One region of the Acetobacter sp. JWB genome, then DNA from elsewhere that is predicted to be linked to it. Evidence: riboswitches for the same ligand, from Rfam matches in the RefSeq annotation. Region 1 holds a riboswitch; each other region holds the start of a gene.
The links. Region 1 has a riboswitch for cobalamin ahead of DS739_RS08045 (Rieske 2Fe-2S domain-containing protein). Riboswitches for the same ligand answer to the same signal wherever they lie in the genome.
Positions count from the first base shown of each region.

Region 2: another riboswitch for cobalamin. It lies ahead of DS739_RS02265 (TonB-dependent siderophore receptor); the one in region 1 lies ahead of DS739_RS08045 (Rieske 2Fe-2S domain-containing protein).
Region 3: another riboswitch for cobalamin. It lies ahead of DS739_RS12315 (carbohydrate porin); the one in region 1 lies ahead of DS739_RS08045 (Rieske 2Fe-2S domain-containing protein).

Region 1 is NZ_CP030871.1:1,695,546-1,703,230, reverse strand. Features, by position in the region: gene DS739_RS08070 (LysR family transcriptional regulator) at 1-84, opposite strand, end outside; gene metF (methylenetetrahydrofolate reductase [NAD(P)H]) at 307-1,359, shown strand; partial or broken gene DS739_RS14645 (epoxyqueuosine reductase QueH) at 1,271-1,929, shown strand; gene DS739_RS14170 (hypothetical protein) at 2,126-2,614, shown strand; gene DS739_RS08055 (methionine synthase) at 2,634-3,665, opposite strand; gene DS739_RS08050 (DUF1852 domain-containing protein) at 3,693-4,676, opposite strand; gene DS739_RS14575 (hypothetical protein) at 4,922-5,050, opposite strand; cobalamin riboswitch at 5,034-5,266, shown strand; gene DS739_RS08045 (Rieske 2Fe-2S domain-containing protein) at 5,593-6,687, shown strand; gene DS739_RS08040 (hypothetical protein) at 6,684-7,085, shown strand; gene DS739_RS08035 (hypothetical protein) at 7,112-7,393, shown strand.
Region 2 is NZ_CP030871.1:475,137-482,821, forward strand. Features, by position in the region: gene DS739_RS02245 (TonB-dependent receptor) at 1-916, opposite strand, end outside; gene DS739_RS02250 (SDR family oxidoreductase) at 1,134-1,907, opposite strand; gene DS739_RS02255 (LysR family transcriptional regulator) at 2,066-2,989, shown strand; gene DS739_RS02260 (Na+/H+ antiporter) at 3,055-4,767, shown strand; cobalamin riboswitch at 4,820-5,055, shown strand; gene DS739_RS02265 (TonB-dependent siderophore receptor) at 5,191-7,365, shown strand; gene DS739_RS02270 (ABC transporter substrate-binding protein) at 7,365-7,685, shown strand, end outside.
Region 3 is NZ_CP030871.1:2,604,196-2,611,880, forward strand. Features, by position in the region: gene DS739_RS12305 (CbtA family protein) at 1-496, opposite strand, end outside; gene DS739_RS12310 (CbtB-domain containing protein) at 520-738, opposite strand; gene DS739_RS12315 (carbohydrate porin) at 885-2,477, opposite strand; cobalamin riboswitch at 2,596-2,816, opposite strand; gene DS739_RS12320 (LysR substrate-binding domain-containing protein) at 2,934-3,881, shown strand; gene gabT (4-aminobutyrate--2-oxoglutarate transaminase) at 4,042-5,328, shown strand; gene DS739_RS12330 (endoglucanase) at 5,694-6,350, opposite strand; gene ruvX (Holliday junction resolvase RuvX) at 6,354-6,818, opposite strand; gene gatC (Asp-tRNA(Asn)/Glu-tRNA(Gln) amidotransferase subunit GatC) at 6,899-7,186, shown strand; gene gatA (Asp-tRNA(Asn)/Glu-tRNA(Gln) amidotransferase subunit GatA) at 7,186-7,685, shown strand, end outside.

The DNA of each region.
Region 1 (7,685 bases):
CAGACGCGCTCCGGCAGCCGTCAGCGAACCTTCCCGTGCAACTTCCCGAATGATTGTTAGATGGCTGCGTTCCAGAATGCCCATGTTTTGTCCGATAAATGCACGAAATTCATATAGCCATAAAAATATATCATTTCAGTTCATTTTTATAAACTTCTACTATGAAGGATCAATCATTCATGCGGATGCAGACCATGGTCTCCAACGACATTCACGACCACTTTCACAGTGGATCGAACGGTGGCTTCAATCTTTCTCCCGACATTTTCAAGGAAAAGTTGGACGCGGTGAGAACTTCCGGCTGACATGACAGGCATTTTGAGCACATGGCTGTCGGAAAAGCGTATCGACAGACTGTTGTCGTGTAATTCCGAAACCCCAATTCTGTCCTTCGAGTTTGTCCCACCGCGAACTGACGCAATGGAGCAACGACTTTGGCAGTGTATCCGGCGTTTGGCACCTCTCGCACCCCGCTCTGTCTCAATCACTTATGGGGCTGGCGGAACCACGCAGGTCGGCACTCTTTCCACGGTGTTGCGTCTGAAGCGGAATACAGACCTTATCCCCGCCGCCCACCTGACTTGTGTCGGTGCGCCCCGCGAGGCCGTAGATGATCTTGCCCGTTGCTATCGGGATGCTGGTGTTCATCATATCGTGGCCCTGCGTGGCGATCCTTCCGCAGGCGCTGTTGATGATAGTCCGCGACCGGGTGGCTATACCTATGCCAGTGATCTTGTTGCCGGTCTGCGTCGTATCGCGGATTTCGATATTTCTGTCGCCGCTTATCCCGAAACCCATCCTACAGCGTTAAGCCCGGAAGCTGATCTGGATAACCTCAAGCGCAAGCTTGATGCGGGGGGCACGCGGGCCATCACGCAGTATTTCTTTGATAGTGAAATTTATCTGCGTTTTCTGGATCGGTGTCTGGCGGCCGGAATTACTGCCCCCATCATTCCTGGCATTATGCCGGTTTCAAATTACGAGCAGATCGTGCGCTTCTCGGCTGTGTGTGGGGTAACTGTCCCGGCATGGTTGAGGCATCTGTTCGATGGGACGGCGAAGAATCCTGAACTTCGTCGTATCGTTGCCAGTATGGTGGCGGTGGAACAGATCCGTACCTTGCAGACCTATGGGATTAACGAGTTTCATGTCTCCACGTTGAACCGTGCTGACCTGACGTACGCGATTGCCCATATCCTTGGGGTGCGTCCGATGCAGACGAACGCATCTCATAATGTGACAGGCCTTTTGGAAAAAACGGAAGTCTCCGATGAACGAGAAACCCCGGCAGATTTTGACTCCACCGCATGGGCACAGGAAGGTGCTCCTCCATTCATGCTGCGCACCCTGTTCGGGTGAGGTGATGGAGGCCATGACCGCATCGGGTATCGACTACACGATCTTCTTCTACAATCCGAACATCCATCCCGAGCGGGAATATCTTCTTCGCAAGGACGAAAACATCCGGTTTGCTGATAAGCATGGCATCCCCTTCGTCGATGCCGATTATGACAGGGATAATTGGTTCGCCCGTGCGAAAGGCATGGAATGGGAACCGGAACGCGGTGTGCGTTGCACCATGTGCTTCGATATGCGCTTCGAGCACACAGCGCTTTACGCTCATGAGCATGGTTTTCCGGTGATGACCAGTTCACTCGGTATTTCACGATGGAAGAACATGGCGCAGATCAATGACTGCGGCCAACGCGCCGTATCCCTTTATGAAGGACTTTCCTACTGGGATTTCAACTGGCGCAAAGGGGGGGCTCCGCGCGAATGATCGAGATTAGCAAGCAGGAGAAGTTCTACCAGCAGGAATATTGCGGCTGCGCCTATTCCCTGCGTGATACCAATGCTCACCGCCGCAGTCAGGGGCGTTCGCCGATCGAGCTTGGCAAGCTCTATTATGGAACTGATGATGAGGCCTGATCACACACAAGATGACGAAGCTTGTTTGTTCGGTGAAGTTCCACCCACTACGACACGTGATAATAAACCACAGCACGAACCAGTTCTGAGATGTGATGAACCGGAGGACAGCATCCCTGATGAGGAAAGTCAGTTCGGGTGTCCGTGTTGTGTAAACCCGTGGTTCCGTTGATCTGGACAAAATACTGTTTGAACGGTGAAACGACCCATACATCATGCCCTTGTCAGAGATATTCTGTCTTATCTCCATGCACCTGAACGTCTGGCCCTTTCAAAGGGCGAACGTCTGACGCGATTTGTGGATTTTCTTTCAGAACATCACAGGATTATTGTTTGCCGAAGGCAGGAATGTCGGAAACGACTGCGTCGGTTCGAGCACATTCTGGACATGGCGTGCCCCACGACCAATAAAGCGCGCGATATTGGAAAACTGATCACGACAGTGGAGGAAATCTGCACACGCCCTTTCACACCAGCCACTCTTCAGGATGCTTTGGGAGTTTCCAGTCGGGAACGTATCAGATGGACGCGTGACGGCAAGCTTCGGCCGATTGGAACGAAAATGATAAAGGATCGAGGGCGTTTCTCGCTGGCTTTATACAGCGCGGAAGACGTGGTGAGACTGCTGATGTCTCCGGAAATTCTGGCATCATGGAGGGCAAGACCTGTGTCCTGCCGTCCATGATAGAAACCCGCAGAGCTACCTAGCCGGCCGAAAGTTCTTTTCGAACAATTTCCGCACCTGCGCCCAGAGCATCCAGTTTTCCACGCGCTACATCACGCGGTAACGGTGCCATACCGCAATTGGTGCAGGGGTAAAGCTTGTCAGCATCAACAAACTGAAGTGCTTTTCGCAGAATATCGGCGACTTTTTCAGGCGTCTCAATGGTTTTGGTGGCCACGTCAATGGCGCCAACCATGACCTTTTTTCCACGAATGAGTTCGATCAGATCCATTGGAACGCGGGAGTTCTGACATTCCAATGAAATCAGATCGATATTGGATTTTTGCAGTTTGGGAAAGATTTCTTCATACTGACGCCACTCTTCCCCAAGAGCATTTTTCCAATCGATATTGGCTTTGATGCCGTAACCATAACAGATATGAACTGCTGTCTCGCACTTCAGCCCTTCAATAGCTTTCTCTAATGTGGCAATGCCCCAGTCATTGACCTCATCAAAGAAAACATTGAAGGCGGGTTCATCGAACTGGATGATGTTGACACCAGCCGCTTCCAGTTCTTTTGCTTCCTGATTGAGAATTTTGGCAAATTCCCAGGCGAGTTTTTCACGGCTTTTGTAGTGGCCATCATAGAGCGTGTCGATCATCGTCATGGGGCCGGGGAGCGCCCATTTGATAGGTTTCTTTGTCAGGGTGCGTAAAAACTTTGCATCCTCGACAAAAACCGGTTTTTCACGCGCTACGGCGCCGACAACGGATGGTACGCTCGCATCGTAGCGGTTGCGAATTTTGACTGTCTGACGGTTCTCGAAATCGACACCACTGAGATGCTCAATAAAGGTCGTGACGAAATGCTGACGCGTCTGCTCGCCGTCACTGACGATATCAATGCCAGCACGGTTCTGATCGTCCAGCGTCAGGCGAAGCGCATCCTGCTTACCTTCGACCAGCTCTTCCCCCTGCAATTTCCAGGGGGACCAGAGTGTCTCAGGCTGTGCGAGCCATGAGGGTTTCGGCAGGCTGCCAGCCGTTGAGGTGGGGAGGAGTGTTTTCATGAGAGGTAACCTTGTATTTCTGATGGATCAGGCGACGTAACCGGCAGACCATTTTTCGAGAATGTCGTGATATGGCTTGATGAAATGCTCGTCCGTATAGTGTCCCTGTGAGATCGCCAGTTGTGTACGTTCCTCCCGATCGTAGACAATGCGGGTGTTGGAATAGTCCTGATGTTTTAGGCTCGGTTGATAACAGTCAGCCGCGGCAGAATTGGCATTGTAAATTTCAGGACGGTAAATTTTCTGAAAAGATTCCATCACGCTTATGGTGCTGATCAGTTCAAGAGCAGAGTAGTCAGACAGCAGATCACCAAAAAAATAGAAGGCCAGTGGCGCAGCACTATTGCGCGGCATGAAATAACGAACTTGCATTCCCATTTTTTTAAAATACTGGTCTGTCAGAGAAAATTCACGCTGTTCATACTCAACGCCGAGAACAGGATGCTGATTTTCCGTTCGATGATAGGTGCGATTGGTCGAGACACTGAGGCAGATAACCGGTAATTTTTTAAAATTCTGCTTGTAAGCAGACGAGTTCATAACGCTTTTAAAGAGATTTCCATGTAGGTCTCCATAATTATGGGGAACACTGAATTTGGCTTTTTCTTTATTGTAAGCCGGTAACAACACGCTGAAGTCGTAATCCCGCACGTACGAGGAAAAACTGTTTCCGGCGAGGCCCTCTATCCGTTTGTCGGCGTTTTTATCAACAATTGTTGTGTAGAGGACTTCGATCAGAGGAAAGCTACCGCTTTTGCCTGCAAAGGCGAGATCCATCTCCACAGAAACGATTTCAAGTTCAAGAGTGTAACGATCTCTGTTGGCATTATCCCAATGCGCCAGATCATTGAACCGGTTGTCTATCATCCGCAGGACATTGCGCAGGTTTTCCTGACGGCTTTTCCCTCTCGCCAGATTGGCAAAATTGGTTGTAAGGCGGGTTCTGTCGGAAGGATGATAGTTTTCATCGAAACGAAGCCGATGGATACTGAATGTCGAATCCTGAATCATTGTTGTTCTGCATTCCTATTTCCACCGCAAACCAGAATGCGGGCACGGGGGCATGGCGTCCCCAAGTTTGTCTTCTGAGTTTTTTAGGCGGTGGTGGTCATCGTCATGGTAGCTTTATGCCTGAACGAACCCGTGAGCAGAAATGATTTGATTTCATCAATACATCAATATTGTTCATGGACTAATGTGGCTGCATTGCCTCAGGAAAAGACGCAGTCAGAAACTGATTGGCGTAATGTTTGTTTTCAGGGCATCAGCTCAATCCGGTCTCGGTCTACATGCGAAAAACTGATATCTGCCTTTCGCAGCTCCAGAATGTTCCAGCTTGCACGTGGGATGCGTTTGGCGGCATGGTGCAGGAGCAAACGCTTCAATGGTCCCGCGCGAGCGGGTTAATAGGGAACTCCGTTATGTTCTGGTCAGACAATCGGCCGGAAGCAAAGTCGGAGGCTGCTCCCGCAACTGTAGGCGGTATGCCGCTGGTTCGTTCACTTTGAACGTGGACCACTGTTCTCATAGGAACGGGAAGGTTGGAACCAGTTGGCCATGATCCGTGAGCCAGGAGACCTGCCATTGCTCAGCCACCAACCGTCGGGCGGGATGACCGAAGGAAGGAGAGAATATATGCCTGTCTGCCTCATGCCTCGGTCACTCCTGATGAATCAGGCGATGGACTCTTTTCAGGTCAGGGGGGCTTACCCCATCATTTCTGGCCGATATACAAATGATGCTTTTGTGCTGCAAACAGCATTAGTTCGTTAGACACTTCAGAGTCAGTCACCGGACAATCATGCATTCTGTCCGATAATTGATAACGGGTACACTTGCTCAGACAAAATGTGAGAGACGACACGATGCTCCATGACGAGGGATTGTATTGTTTCCTTTGCGCTGAGCCAGTTGAAAAGCCGAGGCAATGGAAAACGAACTTCACCAAATTTCAGATCATTCAGCGTGCGTGGTACAGATTGATTTAAGACGTGTCAGAACCAATCCGAACTTTTGGTATCCTGTCGCATGGTCCCGTGAATTGGGACGGGAAAAGGCAATCGATGTCCGGTTTGCAGGACAGCATATCGTCGTCGTGCGCCCCAAAAGCGGCATTCCTTATGCTCTGGATGGCCTGTGCGCCCATCGGCAGGTTCTGCTTGGCAAAGGAAACGTCCATGGTGACCTGATAAGCTGCGTTGCTCATGGTCTGAGATATAACCGGCACGGCCAATGTGTTTCGCCGAATGTTTCAGCCGAAGCGCAATGTCTGCGTCTCAAAAGTTGGGCCTGCCGCGAAAAAGATGGGCTCATTTTTGTTTTCATGGGAGACCAGTCTCTTGCGGCGACGACCGCGCTTCCTGATTTTCCAAGGGTGAGAGACAGGCGCTATCGCACGCGGCGCTTCGGGCAGGTGGTGAACTGTCATTACAGTTTCATGCATGAAAACCTGATGGATATGAATCATCAGGTTTTGCACAGTCGGTTGGTCGGGAAAATGAAGCCTCGGTTCCTCGGAATGGATCACGGAGAGGATTTTGTGGAGGCCCGCTACACCTTTGCACGAACCGGCGGCAAACAGCCTTTGAGCGAGGCGCTGATCTACGGCCAGAGACGCCGTGATGGTCGGGATTTTGCCTACCGGGATGTCATGACCATCAGGACACAATATCCTTACCAGATCCTGCGTATTGAAACGCAAGGGAGTGAGGAACCCGTGATGGAGTTATGGATCTCTTATGTGCCGCAGGATCGTGAGGAGCTGACCAACCGTGTTTTCGGTTTGTTGTCGATCAAACGACTGAAAGTGCCTTTTTTACTGGATATTGCCTGGCCAATACTGGTCGCATTCACGGAGCGCGTCTTCTTTGAAGATCGCGAGATTGTCGAGCTGGAACAGGCTGCATGGAAAGACCTCGGTGGAGATCACAATCGGGAAGTCTTCCCGGTTATCAATCAACTTCGTGATCTGCTCAGGCGATGTGGTCAGGCGCCAGAGAGTGTAGAAAAGGCGGCCCCATGAGATTGCCTTTTATCGCGCCACCTTCCCATGCTTTTCATCCTTTGCTGGAAAAGATCATTCTTCTGGCGCCTGATCGAACCTGTATAATTTCCTTGCTGGGAACAGATGCTGCTTTACCTGAAGAAGAACAATTGCAGCAGAATGGCTATGATCTTTTCCAGATGACTGTTTCCAATCTACCAACAGACCATCAGATGCGTGGTGACTATCTGGAAGCACATTTCAGGCCGCTTCTCGATACAGCGATAGAAATGGCGATGGCGCTGACTGACAGGCCAGCGCACGTGCCGGAAGCAAGTTACGTGCAAACCTATATAGCGGTTCAGAATCTGATTGGTGCACAGAAAGCTGCGATGGATCTGTATTGTCGTGTGCAAGTTGAATTTATGATTTCTTGAACAGTGTGAACCTGAAGAGACAGATCATGAGTAATGTCATAGATTTCCCCACCCAGAATGGGGCAGGCAGGCCCTATCTGGCGGCAAAAGATCTCACAAAAGAACAGTGCCGTTTTATTCTCTCTCTACCGATAAGCGGCGAGTATGGCATCCCCATAGCGGATCGCGGTGCCATTCGCGGATCATTGATATTGATGGGATATGTCGCGGCCGGATTTTCCGTACGCTGGGGCAGTGCTGCTGCTCGTCTTACCAGTCGAGGACGAAGCATGCATCGGGAATTGATGTCTCGTGAAAATCATTGGTGAAGTGGAATAGGATCTGAATAGAAAAAGCGAACACTTGTCATTTGAATGCTATCTTGAATTTCGAATTAAGAAACTATGCAATGTTGTCAGAACTAAAATTAGGCGATCACTGATAAAACAATGTCGGTTTTTTGGACGTCTGAAACGATTTTCTTAAGACCGACATGACGGCGAAAGCGGGAGATCCGCTTAGCGCGCAGCAACCAAACTGGACTTGCAACGGTTTTGTGCCGGTCCGTGGTAAATTTCGCTATGTTTTTAGCAAGAAATAGCTGCATCGCTGATCGTTGAA
Region 2 (7,685 bases), 1.2 Mb from region 1:
AATGCGCACTGTCCACGCTGCCGTTCAACTGCTGCGCCAGATTGCTGCCAGAGTAGGCAGGCATGGCAAACTGGGTTTGCTGGCCGGGGTTGTTGGGCAGTTGGTATTCTGCGTTGGAAACACCGGCAATAAAGCTGATACGCGTGTTTTCATCCGCCGTGTAACGCAGGTGGCCCAAAAAGTGATATTGCTCGCTTAAATCATGAATGGCGTTGAAGGATGACGTTGTGTTTTCAATGCCCGTGCGGTCATGCACATAATCTGCCGTGGCAAAGAAATCCCACTTCCCTTTATGAAAACCATATTGCAGGGAAGGGAAAAAATAATCTCGCGCCCCGCCGTAAAGTGAGAGATTGCCGCCAGAATTGGTGGTGCCGTTCTTGGTGTTGATATCCACCACAGCCGCCTGCAAAAACCCAAACTGGCTGGGCAGCGCACCGGTGGTGAGGGACATGTTATCGGCAAAGCGCGTCATCAACGCCTGCCCGAACACACTCAGCCCCTCCGGTAATTGCACGCCATCCAAACGGAATTGCACCTCGTTATGGTCTCCACGCACATGGATCTGGCCATAACTGTCCTGCGCTACGCCGGGGGCTTGCAAAAGCACTTGGTTAAGTGGTGCGTTATCGGCCCCCGGAATGGTTTCCAGCGCCTGCCGGCTGAACTTGTGCACAGTGGCCCCGGTGGAGGGCGAAAGCTCTGAACGCATGCGGTCCAGATGCGCGGTAACAATTACCTGTTCGGCATCGTTCTTGTCATGCGCAATTACTTTTACGCTTTGCGGTTTTGTTTCAGAGGGCTTCTGCTGCTTTGTTTCTGTTGTAGACGTTGTGGTTTCAGCCAGGGCCATGCTGCTGCCCAGAGCAGTTAAAACAGTGGAGCAGAGAAGAAGAGCGGCTGATCGAACCATCATGCTGTGTGCTGCCTTGGTTGAGTGTGGCGGAGGGCGCAGCATGTATTATGTAATAGTATAACATTACAATAGGAATGAGCCGTGTGCGTGCAGCTTTCTGTGGGCTGTTGCACACGCGCAACAGCTTTGCGCACAGAGTAAGGCATAAAAAAAGAGGCCACATGCAACACGTGGCCTCCTTGCGCATACCGTTGTGCCTACGGGCACAAGGCAGATGTTATTTTGTGGTGTAACCGCCGTTTACCAGAATGGTCTGGCCCGTCATCCACCAGCCTTCAGAAACAATAAAGCGCACATACGGGGCAATATCTTCAATATCTGTCAGGCCCGTTTTGCTGAAGGGAGAAAGCGCTGCTGCCGTTTTGTGGTAAGCCACGGCATCTGCACTTTCCTGCCCGTAAAAGAACGGTGTATCCATGGGGCCGGGGCCAATGGCGTTAACAGAAATGCCACGCGCGCCATATTCCTTGGAGGCCGCACGGGTAAAGTGTTCTACCGCAGCCTTGGAACCCGCATAGGTGGAATAAAACGGCGTGTAAGCCCCCAGCAGAGATGTGACGAGTGTGAGCAGCTTACCGTTATCTGCCAGATGGTTCCCAGCTTCACGGATAAACTGATACGCCACCTTGGTGTTGATGGCGAACATGGAATCAAATTCTTCATCCGTGGTATCTGCAATCGGCTTTTTTAGCACCTTGCCCACGGTGTTAATGGCAATATCTGGCGCGCCAAAAGCGGCTTTGGTATCTGCAAACAGTTTGGCAACAGCATCTGGCTGCGTAAGGTCTGCCTGAAAAGCTGCGGCCTGTGCGCCTGCGGCTTTTACCGCAGCCACCGTGGCATCTGCTTCTGCCTTGCTGGCTGCACTGTGGTAATGGATGGCAATGGCTTTTGCGCCATGTTCCGCCAGATCCCGCGCAATCAGCCCGCCCAGATTTTTGGCCCCACCGGCTATTAGAACAGTTTTGCCTTTAATGCTGTGATCTACCATGTTGGCTGCTCCCTTGCATGATCGAGGGGGCGATGGATGGTGGCCCCCGTTTTTCTATTGTCATCGTATCAGCTACAATAGCCGGATAAAGCAGTATGTTCTGACAACACTTGCCAGATTTACCGAACAATAAGGCAGCCACCACAAGGCTAACGTGTATGGATAGAATAGATCTTTTTCGGATTTTTGCCCGTGTGGTGGAGGCCGCCAGTTTTACCCATGCGGCAGAAACCTTGGGCATGCCGCGCTCTAGTGTGTCTGCCGCAGTGCAACAGCTTGAAAGCCGTGTGGGTGCACGTCTGTTAACGCGCACAACCCGCTCCGTTGCCCCCACGCCAGATGGCGCCGCGTTTTACGAACACTGCCTGCGCCTTGTGGCGGATGTGGAGGAAGCAGAAAATCTGTTCCGCCAGAGCGAAAGTGCCGTGCAAGGCGTATTGCGCGTTAACATGCCCGGCCGCATTGGGCGGCTGATAGTGGCTCCGGCATTGCCCGATTTTCTGGCAACATATCCCGGCCTTTCGGTGGAACTGGGGGTAACGGACAAGGCCGTTAATCTGGTGGAAGAAGGGTTGGATTGTGTGCTGCGCGTGGGCCCTTTGCAGGATTCCGGCCTGATTGCCCGCCGTATGGGGGAGTTAAAGCTGATAAACGTGGCCAGCCCGGCATATCTGCATCAGCATGGCGTACCCCAATGCCCGGCAGACCTGCTGCATGGGCACGAGGCCGTAAATTATGCCTCCCCCCAGAATGGCCGCGTGGAACAATGGGAGTGGGAAGAAAACGGCCTAACCCACACGCTGGATATACCGGGCCGTGTAACAGTAAACAGTGCAGAAGCCCTTATAGCCTGTGCGCTGGCTGGGTTGGGGATGATTCAAATACCCGCGTACGATGTGCGCTCTTACCTGCATACCGGCCAGTTGGTAAAAGTGCTGCCCAAATGGTGCGCGGCCCCTTTGCCTATGGCGTTGCTTTATCCACACCGGCGGCATCTTTCCATGCGGGTGCAGGTGTTTGCCGCATGGCTGGAGGAACTGGTGCGCCAGCAGGTTTTACGCCCTGTTTCCGCCGCTCCGTAAAGGTGGCGTGTATGTGCAGAATGCCCGTTGCATAAACGCCTAAACACGCCCAAAGAGCGCAAGCCATGTTAACCATAGAAAACATTCTGTTGCTGCTTTTGCTGGCGGCAGTTAGCAGCCTGCTTGTTGCCCTGTTTAAACAGAAGGTTCCGCAGCCGGTTGTTCTTATCATTCTGGGTGTGTTTGCGGCGTTGGCGGGCATGCATGTCAGCTTGCAGCCAGATATGTTCATGTTTGTATTTCTGCCGCCTTTGCTGTTTGCAGATTCATTCCGCATGCCATTGCGTGAGTTTTCAGAACTGCGCGGCCCCATTCTCTTTTTGGCCTTTGGGCTTGTGGTTATCAGCACGCTGGTATGTGGCTATGCTATTCATTGGATTGTGCCAGAACTGGGCTTGCCCATCTGTTTTACGCTGGCGGCAGCGCTTTCCCCCACAGATACGGTAGCTGTTTCCAGCCTTATTGAAGGGCGCAAAGTTCCCAATCGGTTGTTGCAGATTTTATCTGGTGAGGCCCTGTTTAACGATGCCTCCGGCCTTGTGTGCTTTCGCTTTGCCATGGCCGATGCCCTTACGGGGGAGTTCTCTTACAGGCAGGCTTTTGGCACGTTTTTAATGGTGGCGCTGGGCGGCTTGCTGGTGGGCGCTGCGGTGGCATGGCTGACTGTTAAGCTTAACCGCGTGCTGGTGCGTCGTGGGTATGATGATTCGCAATCCCAAATCATCTTTGTGCTGCTCTTGCCATTTTTAATGTACGCAGCGGCGGAAGCGGTGGAATGTTCGGGCATTCTGGCCGCCGTGGCAGGCTGCATGGTGCTTAAACTTTCCGGTATGATAGAGGATACCGCCACCTTTACCCGCCTACAGGCCACAACCGTATGGAACATTGTCAGCTACGTTTTTAACGCGCTTATCTTTTTGTTTCTGGGCTTGCAGTTGCCAGAATTGCTGCAACATGGCGTGGCGTTGGGCCATAAATACGATGTGGCTTTGTGGCAGGTTAGCCTGTTTGTGGTGCAAATATACGCCATTATGCTGGCCATGCGGTTTGCAGGCGTATGGACATCCGTTTTTGGCCGTTGGGTGGTGGCGCGTATTGGCAGCCTGCCGTTTGAACCCACGGGCTTTGCAGGCAGCTTGTTGCTGACATTTGCCGGGGTGCGCGGGGCCGTTACGCTGGCGGCTGTGCTCTCTCTGCCAGAAGGAGCGGATGGCACAGATGCCTTTCCCATGCGCGATGCCGTGGTGGTGGCGGCTACAGGTGTAATTGTGCTTTCCCTGCTGGCGGCCAGTGTGTTCATTCCTCTGTGCCTGCGTTTTTTACCGCACGAAACGGTGGATAAGAATGCGCAGGAAGAAAACATGGCCCGCCAAAAACTGATACGCGCAGCCCTTGCAGTGCTTACAAAAGCGCGCACGCAGCCGCCTGCGCCCAACCCAAAGGGCACAGCACTGGCTAAGCCGGAGGGGCAAGGTGCCGCAGATGAAGCCCTGCGTCAGGAGGTGATAGACCGCCTCTACCAACTGTATCACAGCCGGTTGGAAGAGGAGGATGAAACGCCGCGCATTACGCCGCTGGATCGTAACCGGGCATTGCGCCATGCGCGTATGGATCTGGCCCTGCGCCTGCAATTGCTGCGGGCAGAACGGCAGGCCATGCGAGATATGACATCGCGCAGAGAGATCAATGACCAAACAGAATGGAAGCTCCAGCAGGAACTGGATTATGAGGAGCAGGTGATCCGCTCGCAGTCTCAGCGCCTCCCGCGGGAGGCCTAAAGCCCGCCTGCCAAACGTGGCGTGCTTTTGTTGACAAGCCACCTCCAGCCTGTAAACCACACCGCATGATGGTTTCCCCTTAGGGGAATGAAAAGGGAACCGGGTGCCCGCGCCGTTGCCTGCAATGGTTTTGCGATATTCCCGGGCTGTCCCCGCAACTGTAAGCGGCATGGATGTGCACGCACAGCGCCTTACGCGCTGGCCCACTGGAACAAACCTTTCCGGGAAGGGGTGCCACAACCGAAAAAACCGCAAGCCAGGAGACCTGCCATCAGCACACAGTTGCAGACGGGGCATGTCAGCCGGGGTGTGCTGGCAGGTTGGGCTAGCGGTCAGCCTATGGGGTGGTTTGTGCCCCTGTGGTGGAAAAAGCCGGGCCAGGTCTCGTGGCAACGCTGTTAAACCGCGAGATTGCCTAAAGCCATGCGCCTTAAAACCCTTTTGCTTACCGGCTCATCTTTGCTGCTGGTAGAAACCACCGCCGTTTGGGCGGCAGATGCCCCAACCCCCGCCACATCAACGGGCAAAAATACTGTTGCCACCAAGGCGGCAGCAACACCAGCTACCACCGTTCCGGCGCCACAAAATGCGCCTGTTTTGGCCGGGGTGGAGGGCACGCAAGCTGTGCAAGCGCGCAGCGCACAGGCGTACCCGGATTACATTACGGTTAGTGCCGCACGGCGGCCCATGCGGGCAGATGAAATTGGCACGGCCATGACGATCGTGACAGAAAAGCAGATACTCACCCAGCAGCGCCGCACGTTAACAGATATTCTGGCCCGCCAACCGGGGCTGAATGTGGTGCGTTCGGGCGGTTTTGGGGGCACCACCTCTATTTTTATGCGTGGCAACAATGCCAACGAGGTAAAAGTGCGGCTGGATGGCATGGATATTAACGATGGCAGCTCCACTTCTGGTGCGTTTGATGCCGCGCAGTTTGTAACCGATGGCATGGGCCGCATAGAAATTTTGCGCGGGCCGCAAAGTGGCCTGTACGGGGCGGATGCCATGGCCGGGGTGATTGATATAACCACCGCGCAAGGGCAGGGCAGGTTCACCCCTTTTGTGCGGGTAGAAGGTGGATCTTACGGCACGTTTAATCAGGTTATGGGCGCGCGCGGCAGTAAGGGAAAGTTCCATTACAATGTAGAGCTTTCTCATTACCGGCAGGATGGCTTTCATGAAATCCCGCGTTATATCGGGCGCTATTTTGGCGCAGATAAGGAGCAGCGCCACCGGGGGGATAGAAACGATAACCGCTCCGCCAATATTCGCCTTGGCTATGATGTGACGCATAATTTTGATCTGGGGCTAACGGCCCGGCTGATCCAGAGCAATCTGCACACCTACAGCAGCTATAATATGGAAGATGAATATTACAGCCGCTTGGGATATTACGGTGATGTCAGCAGCGAGCGTGAACATACCACGCAAAATCAGGCCATTGTGCGGGGCACGGCGCATTTGTCCTCATTTGGTGGCAGGTTCGATCAGGTCATTGGTCTGGGGTATATGACAGGCCGCAGAAGCTGGACAGAAACCGGCACCACGCTGGAAGGCGATGCCTTGCAGTATGATCCCACATATTACCGCACCAGCCGTATCAAGATAGACTGGCACGGCACCGTCAATCTGGATAAATACGGATCTCTGCTTGTGGGGGCAGAGCATTTTCATGACACGTTTAATTCCAACCAAGGAAATAGCGCGCCATCTTCCACGCCGTTCAGCACCAGTGCGGGCATGGATACCACGGCAGGGTATGGGCAGTATCAGGGTAACTGGAACAAGATTTTATATGGTGCGGCCAATATCCGGTATGACGCCAATTCCCGCTACGGCAATTATGTGACGTGGCGCGTGGCTCCGGCCATTCATATTCCGCACAGCGGCACGGTTATCAAGGCCAGTGCAGGCAGTGGCTTTCATGGCCCTTCATTGTATCAGCTTTTTGCCAACCAGATTTCCACCAGCTATGCAGAAAAGGGGAACCCCAACCTGCGGGCCGAGCGCCTGATAGGGTATGATGTGGGCGTAGAACAAACCTTGGCGCATGACAAATTGCATTTTGGGGCCACATGGTATGAAAACCACGTGCGCAACCTTATCCAGTCCGTAAGTTCTTACGAAAATTATTACTCCACCTATTCCTACAATAACGTCGCCCGTGCCCGCATGTATGGCGTGGAAGCGTATCTGGATTGGAAAGCGCTGGATACGCTGGATTTCAACCTGAACTATACATGGACCCACGCGCGAGATGCCTCTACCGGGCAAGAACTCCAACGCCGCCCGCAGCACAAGTTCAATTTCAACACCACATGGCAGCCGGTGGATGGGCTCTCGCTTTCGGGCAATATTCTGTATGTCAGCGGCGCGCGTGATGTGCCTGTTATTTCCGATACGTACCAGTATTGCAGCACATGCGGTAAAGATCACGGATATTTCACCATAGATCTGGCGGCCAGTTATAAAATCAACCGCTATGTAACAGTGTTTGCGCGGGCAGATAACCTGCTGAACCGCCAGTATGAAAGCCCCATAGGCTACCTTCAGCCCGGCCGCGCAGGCTATGGCGGCTTTACGCTGAATTACTGATGCAGCTTTCCGTAATCCTCCGCCGGGTGGGTATGTGTGTACTGGGTGCAGCCCTTGCGGTGCCTGCGCCGGGGGCAGCACGGGCAGAGCGTGTGGCATCGCTTAACCTGTGCACAGATCAGCTTGCCCTTATGTTGGCAGACCACAAGGATATTATAGGTCTTTCCACTTTGGCGCGGGATTGCACGGAATCTGTGTTGTGCCAGCAGGCGCAGGACGTGCCGGTGTTGCAATCCACGGCGGAAACAGTGTTGGCCGCCAAACCAGATGTGGTGCTGGCAGGCCGCTTTACAGCCCGCTTGGCTGTGCGGGCTGCAAAG
Region 3 (7,685 bases), 910 kb from region 1:
ACCCTATAACATTAGAAAGCGCCCGCCCTACCAACAGAGAAATCATGGAAATTGCAATGGAAAGGCCAACCATTGCAAAATACATTTCCGTCCGCAGGCCAATGGTTTCTTCCTGACCAACTGCGGGTGGGTTCGGCGGATATTTCAAATCTGGTATCAACACAAACGTTAAAAACCCAACACTGGCAAGCAACAAAGCCATGCTGCGTGGGCTTAATGCTGCAAGGCGTTGGTACGCAAATGCGAAAACAATAGCAAAAATACCGCCATATGCTGCGCCATACATGAGTACAGCAGTAAGCAGCCCCCAAGATGCCTGCACGCTACGGCTTACCAGTTCAGGTTCTGGCGCCGCACCTGCGGCAGCATCCTGCGCAGCTTCAAACGCAATAGCTAAAGCAACCTGCGGTTCACCAAAAAATTTTGCAAATACAAAAGAAAGCAATGCAGCCAGAATGCCCGCGACCATGCCGCGGGCTAAAAGACGACCAACCATGAGTAAAACTTTCTTTTAGTGCCTTAGTGGCAGGGGAAACCAAGCAGGTGGCGGCCATCATGCACAAATTCATGCACGGCATGCCCGGAAATTAGGGAAGTAGCGCCCTGCTCTGCACCCACAAAGTAGATCAGCAGTGCAGAAACAATCAGACCGAAAACAGCCCAAGGCAGAATGGCGCGAACCGGAATGCTCTGGCCCGCTGCCGCAACCGGCATAGCTGTATGAACAGATGTGTTCATGATGTTGTATCCTTTATTTAACAGAGCCCACCGTAGCAGGCACAAAAGAGTTTGAAACAGAACGTCATGGTTTGGTCGGCCCTCATCATAGAATGACAAAGCCTAACAGCAAGGGCATTCCGAACACGCCTGCTGCTCCCCCGCCCCTAGAAAGTGATATTGGAGTGGAGCCCGAAGATGGCTTCGTTCCCGACGAGGCGGTTACCTGTCCAGTCTGTTACACCGCCAGAGGGGTGCCAGACATACTGGAAGTCTGGCTGCATGACCCACCAAGGCGTGACCTGCGCCTGATAGGTGAGTTCCAGATGGTTTTCATTACCCTGCACAGGCGCACCAGAGTTACGGTCATACCGCCGCTGGCCAGAAGAAGCCCGGCCAATGCCCCAGCCCAGACCCACCGTATCATTGTCACGCCCCTTGAACGGAGCCTTGAGGTTGATACCCGCATCAATGGCAAAGCTGATCATGTTCCGATCCCCACCATTACCCGTGGCGCGTGCAAAGACACCCACAGACTGCGGAGACTGGAGCGAGGGCCGCCAGATCATCTGGTCAATAATGCCATAGACCATCCAGTTGCCCCGATCCCACCGCGGAATGCCCGTGGTGTCAGCCGCACTCCCCAGTGGCTTGCCCTGATTGTTGTAACGATAATCAGGGAACTTGGCGGTATCGTAATACCCACCCAATTTGTAGATACCTGGCAGGCCGGGATCCTTGGTGACATGTGACATGTCATCAGGCTGGGGGTTGAGGGCATATTGCAGTTCGGTAATCAGCAGGGCGCCAGTGCCCATGTTGAAGTTGGCGCCATCCTCATCATGGGTATTCTGGTTGGTGGGGTCTGCGCTGTTGCCCCCGTTTTGAATACCAAAGGAGTTGTTGCGGTTGCCCGGCGGGTTATCATCCGCTGCGGCAAACATGAAGGTGAACTTATCTGTTGGACGGTAACGGATACGGATGGCGGGGGAAGAGAGCGGCCAGGATGGCCCACCCGCATACAGGTTGACCGATGGCGCCATGGGCCAGCCGAAGTTGGAGTTCAGATACAACGCCCCGTAATCACTGATCAGGAACTCGGTATCCAGATCCTGCTGCCCGATCTTGACGTCCAGCTTGCCATCCAGAAAAGACTGTTGGTACCACAGCTCGAACAGACGGGTGGAACGATCGGCCTCAAACCCGCTGACGGGGTTGAAGTTGGCCAGATGATCCTGCGAGATAGAGCGTCCACGCAACTGAAGGGCGCTGACATTGAACGTGCCGCCCTTCAGGCCGATCAGCTTTTCCAGATCCACTGTCAGGGTAGGCATGGTTACCCCATCATAGGCAGGGCCGGTGCCTGATCCACTGGCGCCATCAGCCCCCGAGGCCGAGCCCCCCGTGGCGTTGCCCCACAGCTCATCTATTTCCTGAATGTCAAAGCTGATACCGTGTTTGGCCATCCAGTCTCGCGCGCCCCACATGTTGCCCAGCAGGTGGTCGCTCATGTCGGGTGTGTCATCGCCCTTTTTCTCGGCAGCCGCATCTTCGGATGCGCGTTGGGAATCCCGCACCGTGGCCGGGTCAATCTGTTCAATCAAAGGCCCAGAATTGCCTAACCGACGACGATCCTGCTCAATCTGCGTCTCCTCACCATGCGCTAAGGCAGGCAAGTTGCCCAACACACCTCCGGCCAGAAGCAAGCAATGCAGAGAATACGGAAATTTCTTCCAAGTTCTGTTTGTAAAGATAGGCATTGTTACGCTTCACCGTGCAGCGTGAAGGCAAAACAACAGGAAGAATTAACGGAAAAACCTGCCAAAGGCAGAGGAGTAAGCATAGTACACTATCCACCTCCGATTCCCTCGCCCGGCGGTTAAACAAGACAACAACGGCAGGTCTCCTGACTTGCGGGTCATCGCACGTTACTCAGCCTTCCCGATGCTACCATCAGTGGCTGCCACTTTAAAGCGACCAAGGAGTAATATGCTCTCCGCCTACAGTTGCGAGGGCAGTTGCCGACTTGGTTCTGATACAGAACCTCCGGCATTCCCTTTCAAACCCGCTTGCGCGGGACCGTTGCAAGATGGCGCAACCCTTACCTTATTTTTGCCTCACATTTCAATCTTTGCCTGAATTGCATGGATAACTCTTGCCAGCAGCCGCATTTTAACCCACCAGTTCCTCCACACTTTACCCCTGACTGGCGGCTTATGGACCAACGATACCGCATTCCACCTCTTGCCATGCTCAACGCCTTTACGGCGTTTGCACGCACAGGCGGAATTAGACGCGCCGCAGCAGAGCTGCGTGTGGATCACGCAGCCATCAGCCGCCATATTCGAGATCTGGAAAATATTCTGGGCACCCCTTTGCGGGATAAGGAAACAGGCACCCTTACATTAGCAGGCCACACCTATTATTCCCGCATAACCCCACTATTAGAAGAACTGGCCACAGCTACGGCAGATATTCGCAACCATACGCCGCCCCTTACCATTACCTGTGCGCATGGTTTTGCTTACCATTGGCTGCTACCACGGCTTTCCACTTTTCGGCGCGCACATCCTCAACTAGAAATTATGCTACGCCCGGTAGATGCCAACACGGCGTTCCATGTTACCGGCGTGGAAACAGATAATCATGCTCATATCGGCTATGTGCGAGATGATGCGCCGTTAGCAGAACCCCGCAACACACGCAGCATGATTATTGCCCGGCCTGATGTTTTTCCGGTAGCTGCCCCCCTCTGCCTGACAGAACTGGGAGGACAGCCTCGCACAACAGCAGATTTACTCCGCGCACCCTTGTTGCAAGAAGAAGATGAAGCCGAATGGAAACTTTGGTTTCATGCGCAGAATGTTGCCTGCACAAAACTGCCTGCCGCAACGCGCCTTTGGCAGGCCCACATCACACTGGCTGCTGCCCGCGCGGGAGAAGGAATTGCTTTGGGCAATATTTTCCTGCTGGGGAATGATCTTGAAACAGGCCATCTGGTGCGGGTGCAACCAACGCAAACCCCACTGCGAGAAGTGGCTTTGGGGGCTTATCTTCTGCGCGCGTCCACAGCCACGTGGGAGAAAAAATCCCTCATCACATTCCGAAACTGGCTTTTGGAACAGGTGGAACTGGAAACACAGAACACCCCCTCTCTGCCCTAATGGCAGCTAAGCATTGTGCGGAACGGTATATGTGCTCTGAAAGAGCGGTGACCTTTTATCACCACAGAGGCAACAAAAAATCTCCTCCCCCTCCTGTGTGAAACATTTTACGGAACAGAAATAACTTTGCCCGCAACATAGTTCCCGGGAGCCCGTATTAATGGCCACGAATAAAGACCTTCTGAACCGCCGCACCCATGCTGTGCCACGCGGTGTTGCCACCTCCACCCCCGTTTTTGCAGATCGCGCAGAAAATGCTGAACTATGGGATGTGGAAGGCAAACGCTATGTTGATTTTGCAGGCGGCATTGCCGTTCTGAACGTTGGCCACCGCCACCCAAAAGTGATGGATGCTGTTAAAAAGCAGCTAGATCGCTTTACCCACACAGCTTTTCAGGTTTCTGCTTACGAAGCCTATATTGAGCTGGCCGAAAAGCTGAACGCCCGCGCCCCATTTTCTGGCGATGCCAAAACCATTTTCTTCACCACGGGTGGAGAAGCAACAGAAAACGCCGTAAAAATTGCTCGCGCTGCAACGGGCCGTAACGGTGTCATTGCGTTCTGCGGTGGCTTCCATGGCCGCACACTGTTAGCTTCTGCGCTTACGGGTAAAGTACTGCCTTACAAAGCACCTTTTGGCACGCTACCGGGTGAAGTGTACCACATCCCCTTCCCCGATAATCATGACATCACGGTGGAAGACAGCTTGAAAATGCTGCACTTCCTATTTGCGGCTGATATCTCCCCCAACAATGTAGCTGCTATTATTATTGAGCCCGTGCAGGGGGAAGGTGGCTTCCGGGTTGCCCCTACAGCACTGCTCAAGCAGCTTCGCGCTATTTGTGACCAGCACGGCATCAAACTGATTGCCGACGAAGTGCAGAGTGGTTTTGCCCGTACTGGCAAGCTGTTTGGAATTGAACATTCCGGCGTAGAACCAGATCTGGTGTGCATTGCTAAATCTCTGGCAGGTGGTTTTCCACTTTCCGGTGTGATTGGCCGTGCAGAACTGATGGATTCTGTTCCTCCGGGCGGTTTGGGCGGCACATATGCAGGTGCCCCTCTGGGTTGTGCAGCAGGTTTGGCCGTGCTGGACATTATTGAGGAAGAAAAGCTGCTTGACCGTGCCAATAACATGGGTGAACGCCTGAAGGCCCGTATTGCAAGCTGGCATAAGCGCACAGATATGCTGCCTATCAGCATGCCGCGTGGGCTGGGCGCAATGGTTGCTTTTGATATTCTGGAACGCCATGCGGGTGTGGAACAGCGCAAGGGTTTTGGTTCCAAACTGTGTGCCCGCGCCTGTGAAAAAGGTCTGATTTTGCTGGCATGTGGTGTGCAGGGCGCAACAATCCGTATTCTGACACCGCTGACCGCATCTGATGAACTGGTTGATGAGGGTCTGGATATTATCGAACAGATTCTACTGGAAGACGCAAAAGCCTGATCTGCATTTTGTTGCAGTATTTCAAACAAAAAGGCGGCCCTTCCCGGGTCGCCTTTTTTGTTCTGTTACCAATTTATAGCATTCATAAGGAGTCACCCTAAATGTAATGTCATAGTCAGGCCATCATTCCTGCTTATTCTTAGAAATAATGACTAAGAAAAACAGGAGGCCAGAATGACAGCATTTGGTGCATATTGGCTGCAAATACAAAAATCTTTTCGCAAATTACTTCAAGCTTTACTCAATTTAAAAATGCGTAAAGCATCACATATCAAACATTAAGCCTTTCTGTTTCCATCAAAAATAACAAAAAAGCCCGCCTACCATCAAAGGTAGCGCGGGCTTTTTTGTGCCGTTATGCAGCGTTATTTTTTATCGTCAGAGAACGTCTTCTGGCCCCACCGGCCAACATCGTGCGCAGCGTTCTCTGTGCCTTCCTTGGTTTTGTTCCAAACGCGCTCTGTCCCTTCACTTGTTTTGTCCCAAGCTTTGCGAGAACCATCCTTGGTTTTGTCCCAAACCTTGTCCGTACCTTCGCTCGTCTTGTTCCAAACTTTATGAGAACCTTCCTTGGTCTTGTCCCAAGTTTTTTCGGTTCCTTCGTGGGTTTTATCCCACGCGTTATGGGTGCCTTCTTTGGTCTTATCCCATGCCTTTTCACTGCCCTCGGAGGTCTTGTCCCAAGCTTTGCGGGAACCGTCCTTGGTTTTGTCCCACACTTTTTCTGTGCCGTTGCTTGTCTTTTCCCAAGCCTTGTTCGTACCTTCCTTGGTCTTGTTCCAAGCATGCTCGGTCCCTTCGCGGGTGTTATCCCACGCGCGGCCCAGCACACCTTCTTCAGCGTGAGCGCCAGGCAGGCTCAGAGCAAACATGGCAGCACCCAGCAGAGTTGTAGCGGCCGTCCGAAAAGAATAATTAGACACGAAATACATCCTCTTAAGTGAAAACCTTATCATTAAAGGTAAGTATTCAAAGGCTTTATGGCAAATGTACGCCACATCCGTGGCAGCAGCGCCCAACACACTTTAACGCGGCAAAGAATCCAGCGCAGCCTGCAATATATATGCCGCAGCCAGCCGATCCACCATTTCTGCCCGCCGCGCACGGGAAAGATCGGCTTCATCAATAAGCATACGATTCACTGCGGATGAGGAAAGACGCTCATCCCACTGGCACACGGGCAAACCTGTCTGCTCCGAAAGCGCAAGCGCCCAATCTCGGCTGGCCTGTGCGGCTGGCCCAAAGGACCCATCCAAAGAAAGGGGAATTCCCACAACCATGCCGCCAATTTCGTGTTCTGTAGCAAGATCACGAATAAAGCTGGCCATTTGCCCTAATTTTCCGCGCTTTACTGTTTGAAAGGGTGAGGCCACCATGCGGGAAACATCGGAAAGCGCTAACCCCACCTGCTTTTTGCCGGGGTCTATCCCTAGCAGGCGTGCGTGTCTGGGCAGGGTTGCAACAAGGTCTGTCAGGCTAAGCAGTGTCATACGGACGGTATGTTGCCTTTCGCGCGATTATGCTAGGTGCTTTCTTCCTATTGAGATCAAGAAAAGAGGGGTCCGCTTTCATGTCGCTAGACCTTGCGACCACCCGCCGCATTGCCAAACTGGCCCGTATCGGGCTGGAAGAGCATGAGCTTGAAGCCGCACGCCAGAAGCTGAACGGTATTCTGGGCTGGATTGACCAGCTTGCCGAAGTGGATGTGGAAGGCGTTCCCCCCATGGTGGGGACAGAAACAGAAACCCTGCGCCAGCGCGAAGATAAGGTAACAGACGGCAACTACCGTGATGCCCTGCTGGCCTGCGCGCCAGAAACATCTGGCCCCTTCTATACAGTACCCAAGGTGGTGGAATAATGCTAACCGGACTGACGCTCACCCAAGCGCGTGAAGGGCTTGCCGCCCGCAAATTTTCTGCACGGGAGCTGGCCAAAGCCCAACTAGACGCCATTGCCCGCCTCAACCCGGTGCTCAACGCCTATATTACCGTGCTGCCTGAAGAAACCGTATTGGCTGCGGCAGATGCGGCAGATGCCCGCTATGCCGCAGGCACTGCCGGGCTTATGGATGGCCTGCCCATTGGTGTAAAAGATCTGTTCTGCACCAAAGGTGTGCGCACCACGGCTGCCAGCAAAATGCTGGAAAACTTTGTGCCGCCTTATGAAAGCACAGTTACGGCCAACCTACTAAAAGCTGGCGCGGTCTTTCTCGGCAAAACCAATCTTGATGAATTTGCCATGGGGTCTGCCAACATCACCTCGGCTTTCGGGCCAGTGGCAAGCCCGTGGAAGCGCAAGGATGATCCCTCCGCTATACTTGTACCGGGCGGCTCTTCCGGTGGGTCTTCTGCTGCTGT